Regions from separate parts of the Streptomyces sp. M2CJ-2 genome, predicted to be linked through region 1. Evidence: riboswitches for the same ligand, from Rfam matches in the RefSeq annotation. Region 1 holds a riboswitch; the other holds the start of a gene.
The links. Region 1 has a riboswitch for S-adenosylmethionine ahead of thrC (threonine synthase). Riboswitches for the same ligand answer to the same signal wherever they lie in the genome.

Region 1 (2,193 bases):
TTGTCGATCTTCGTGAGCTGCGAGCCGGAGGCTATGGGAACGACGAGCTGGTCGGGCAGCCGCCAGCCGAGCTGCTCGCAGATCTCGTACGCGAGGGTCTTGGAGCCCTCGGCGTAGTACGGCCGCAGGTTGACGTTGACGAAGCCCCAGCCCTCGCCGGCCGGGTCGCCGATCAGCTCGGAGCAGAAGCGGTTCACGTCGTCGTAGTTGCCCTCGATGCCGACGAGTTCACCGCCGTAGACGGCGGCCATGACGACCTTGCCCTGCTCCAGGTCGTGCGGGATGAACACGCAGGAGCGCAGGCCGGCGCGGGCGGCGGCGGCGCCGACGGCACCGGCGAGGTTGCCCGTGGAGGAGCAGGACAGGGTGGTGAAGCCGAAGGCGCGGGCGGCCTCCAGGGCCTGGGCGACGACCCGGTCCTTGAAGGAGTGGGTCGGGTTGCCGGAGTCGTCCTTGACGTACAGGCCGCCGGTGACGCCGAGTTCGCGGGCGAGGTTGTCGGCCTGGACGAGCTGGGTCCAGCCGGGGTTGATGTTCGGCTTGGTCGCCACGTCGGCGGGGACGGGCAGCAGGGGCGCGTAGCGCCAGATGTTCGCGGGGCCCGCCTCGATGCGCCGGCGGAGTTCCTCGGTGTCGTAGCCCGAGAAGTCGTAGGCGATCTCCAGCGGACCGAAACACTCCTCGCACGCGAAGACGGGTCCGAGGGGGACGCGGTGGCCGCATTCGCGGCAGGACAGCGCGGCGGCGGGGCCGAGATCGACGGAGGGCGCGGCTGATCCGTTGACGGATTCAGCGGTGGATCCGGTGGTGCTTGCGACGGTCTGCACAGCCATGTGAGGCGAGGCCCTTTCTCCTCATCTTCCTCACGACGTGTTTCGTCGTGAGACGGACTTGGCACCTTCCCTAGCCGGGAGCCTCGCGTGGACGATCAGCGATCAGCGTTCGGTGTTCCGCTGCGATCGTCGATCGACGGTGATCCACGAGAACCGGCTGGAGGGTTGCCGGGGCTTCATCGGGCCGTATCCCTCTGCCCCTCTGGATGAGCTGTATTCGGTTGTGTGTCATGCGGTTGTGCGCTCGCGCGCCGCGGACGCGAGGGGGGTCGTGACCCCCGGTGTGCAAGGGGCGTCCGCGTTGTTCAAGACTGTAACCGACGGCCAGGACGACAAAGAGTGCGCGTCCGAACCGCGAGATGGATCAACAGGTGTCAGGTGTATGGATCACAGAGGTGAGGAGCCGCAGACCGTGCTGGAAGAAGTCGAGCGCTGGCTGGCCGACCGCTCCTGGTCCGTGGCCGACCGCCCGCTGCACCGCGTCCTGGCCGCGAAGCGCGCCACGGGCCGGACGGTGAGCGTGGTGCTGCCCGCGCTCAACGAGGAGGCGACGGTCGGTGAGATCGTCGGGGTCGTCCGGCACGAGCTGATGCTCCGGGCCCCGCTGGTCGACGAGATCGTGGTCGTGGACTCCGGCTCGTCCGACCGCACGTCCGAGGTGGCCGCGGCGGCGGGCGCGACGGTGGTGCACCGGGACACGATCCTGCCCCGCCTCCCCGCCGTGCCCGGCAAGGGCGAGGTGCTGTGGCGCTCCCTGCTCGTCACCCGGGGGGACATCGTCTGCTTCGTCGACGCGGACCTCCGGGAGTTCTCCGCCGACTTCGTCTCCGGCATCGTCGGCCCACTGCTCACCGATCCGGACGTCCACCTGGTGAAGGCGATGTACGACCGTCCCTTCACGGTGTCCGGCGGGGGCACGGCCGGCACCGCCGCCACGGCCGGTCAGGGCGGCAGGGTCACGGAGCTGATGGCTCGCCCGCTGCTCAACATGCACTGGCCGCAGCTGGCCGGCTTCGTCCAGCCGCTCGGCGGCGAGTACGCGGCCCGGCGCTCGCTCCTGGAACGGCTGCCCTTCCCCGTCGGCTACGGCGTGGAGCTGGGCATGCTGGTCGACGCCCTGCACCTGGTGGGGCTGGACGCCCTCGCCCAGGTCGACGTCGGCGTCCGCAAGCACCGCCACCAGGACGGCCAGGCCCTCGGCCGCATGGCCGCCGCAATCTACCGCACCGCCCAGCTCCGCCTGGCCCGCGGCCACCTGATCCGCCCCGCGCTCACCCAGTTCGAACGCAACGGCGCCACCTTCGAGCCCCGCACCCACTCGGTGGACACCGAGGAACGCCCCCCGATGACGGAGATGGCC
Region 2 (2,193 bases), on a different contig from region 1:
CGGCGAAGTGGGAGCTGTTCCAGCCGTCGACGACGAAGGAGAGCACGCCGACGCGCGGCGCGTCGTCCCCGAACAGGGACAGGAACCGCACCTCGGGCACGTCCGCGAGCCCGTTTCGCACCGTGCGGATCAGCCGCTCCTCGCGGGCGGCCAGCGCGTCGAACCCGGCCTCGCCGAGCGCCTCGCAGGCCGAGGCGATGGCGTGGGCTCCGATGACGTTGGGCGAGCCCGCCTCGTGCCGGGCCGCGCCGTCGTGCCACCGGACGTCCAGCGAACCGTCCTCGCGCCGGGTGACGGTGCGGCTGGCGCCGCCGCCCGCGAGATAGGGCTCGGCCCGGCGCAGCCAGTCGGCGCGGCCGGCCAGGACACCGGAGCCGAACGGCGCGTACAGCTTGTGCCCGGAGAAGGCCACCCAGTCGACGTCCAGGTCACGCACGCTCACCGCGCGGTGCGGGGCGAGCTGGGCGGCGTCCAGGACGATCCGGGCGCCGTGCGCGTGGGCGGCGGCGGCCAGCTCCCGTACGGGCCACAGCTCGCCGGTGACGTTGGAGGCGCCGGTGACGCAGACCAGGGCCGGGCCGTGGGGCTCACGGTCGACGAGGGCGCGCTCCAGGGACCGCACGGCCTGCTCCGGACTGTCCGGGGCGTCGAGGAGGGTGACGCGGGAACCGCCGCGCCAGGGCAGCAGCGAGGCGTGGTGCTCGGTCTCGAAGACGAAGACCCGGCAGTCGTCCGGGAGGGCGGAGGCGAGCAGATTGAGCGAGTCGGTGGTGGACCGGGTGAAGACCACCTGGTCTCCGGTACGGCAGTCGAGGAACTCGGCGACGGTCCGGCGGGCGTTCTCGAAGAGCTCGGTGGAGAGCCGGGAGAGGTGTCCCGCGCCCCGGTGGACGCTGCCGTAGTACGGCGCGTACGCGGCCACGGCGTCCCACACGCGCTGGAGCGCGGGGGCGCTGGCGGCGTAGTCGAGCGCGGCGTGGCCGATCTCGCCGCCGGTGACGAGCGGGACGGCGACGTCGCGCCCCAGGACCGGCAGCAGCGCACCTCCGAACCGGTCGCCGGAGACGGCGGGGGTGACGGCGGGGACGGCTGAGACGGCTGAGACGGCTGGGACAGCGGAAACGGACATGGGTGAACTCCCGTGGAGGCAGGCGGAATCACCACGCGAGCGCACACGGCTCAAGCGTGGGAGAGGCGAGAAAACGGTGAGAAGGGGCGAAAAGGGATGCGGAGGCGGGGCTCTGCGGCCTCTTCGGGGCCGTCAGAAACGCCCTAGCGCATTCGCTGGTTCACCGGGAGGCTCCCTCGAACGACCAGGACCCCTGGTGTGTCCACTCGATCGAGTGCGAGGGGTCCGCGCTTGCCGCGAGCCCTGCTGCTCGCGGCCTGGTCCTCACCCGGGGCACCCCGCCACGGACGGAGGGTTGCCGGACAGCCGGCCGGGGCCTGATGACTGTCGCTCATGACCTGGTCCACGATCCTGCCACACGGTCCGCTACGCGCGGGGCGCGGTCCGGATCCTGGACGGTTCCGGACCGCGCCCCGGTCGCGTCGGACGCGGCCGGGCGGCGGCCGAACGGGGGCCGGCCGCCGCGGCGGCGGTTCACGCGTTGCTGACCGCCACCCAGTGCTCCAGGACCCGCTTGGCGGCTCCCGAGTCGATGGAGTCGGCGGCCTCGGCCATCCCGGCCCGGATCTGCTCCGCCAGGGTCCCGGTGCCCGGCTTCAGCGCCACCAGCGCCGCCGCCGAGTTCAGCAGCACCGCGTCCCGCACCGGGCCCCGCTCGCCGTCCAGCACCCGCCGGGCGACCTCGGCGTTGTACGAGGCGTCGGCGCCGCGCAGCGCCTCCAGCGGCACGGGCTCGATGCCGACGTCCCGCGGGTCGAAGTGCTCCTCGGTCACCTTGCCGTCCCGGACCACCCACACCCGCGAGGTGCCGGTGGTCGTCAGCTCGTCGAGGCCGTCGTCACCGCGGAACACCAGCGAGGAGTGGCCGCGGTCGGCGAACACACCGGCCATGATCGGCGCCATCCTCGGGTCGGCGACCCCGACGGCCTGGGCCCGGACCCGGGCCGGGTTGGCCAGCGGGCCCAGGAAGTTGAACACCGTACGGATGCCCAGCTGTCCTCGCGCGGCGGCCACATGGCGCAGCGCCGGGTGGAACTTCACCGCGAAGCAGAAGGTGATCCCGG

Region 2: another riboswitch for S-adenosylmethionine. It lies ahead of JL475_RS22420 (aminotransferase class V-fold PLP-dependent enzyme); the one in region 1 lies ahead of thrC (threonine synthase).

What each region holds. Positions count from the first base shown of each region.
Region 1 is NZ_JAESIF010000017.1:57,352-59,544, reverse strand. It holds gene thrC (threonine synthase) at 1-833, opposite strand, end outside; SAM riboswitch class I at 852-1,046, opposite strand; gene JL475_RS15895 (glucosyl-3-phosphoglycerate synthase) at 1,246-2,193, shown strand, end outside.
Region 2 is NZ_JAESIF010000031.1:31,505-33,697, reverse strand. It holds gene JL475_RS22420 (aminotransferase class V-fold PLP-dependent enzyme) at 1-1,129, opposite strand, end outside; SAM riboswitch class IV at 1,352-1,468, opposite strand; gene trpD (anthranilate phosphoribosyltransferase) at 1,604-2,193, opposite strand, start outside.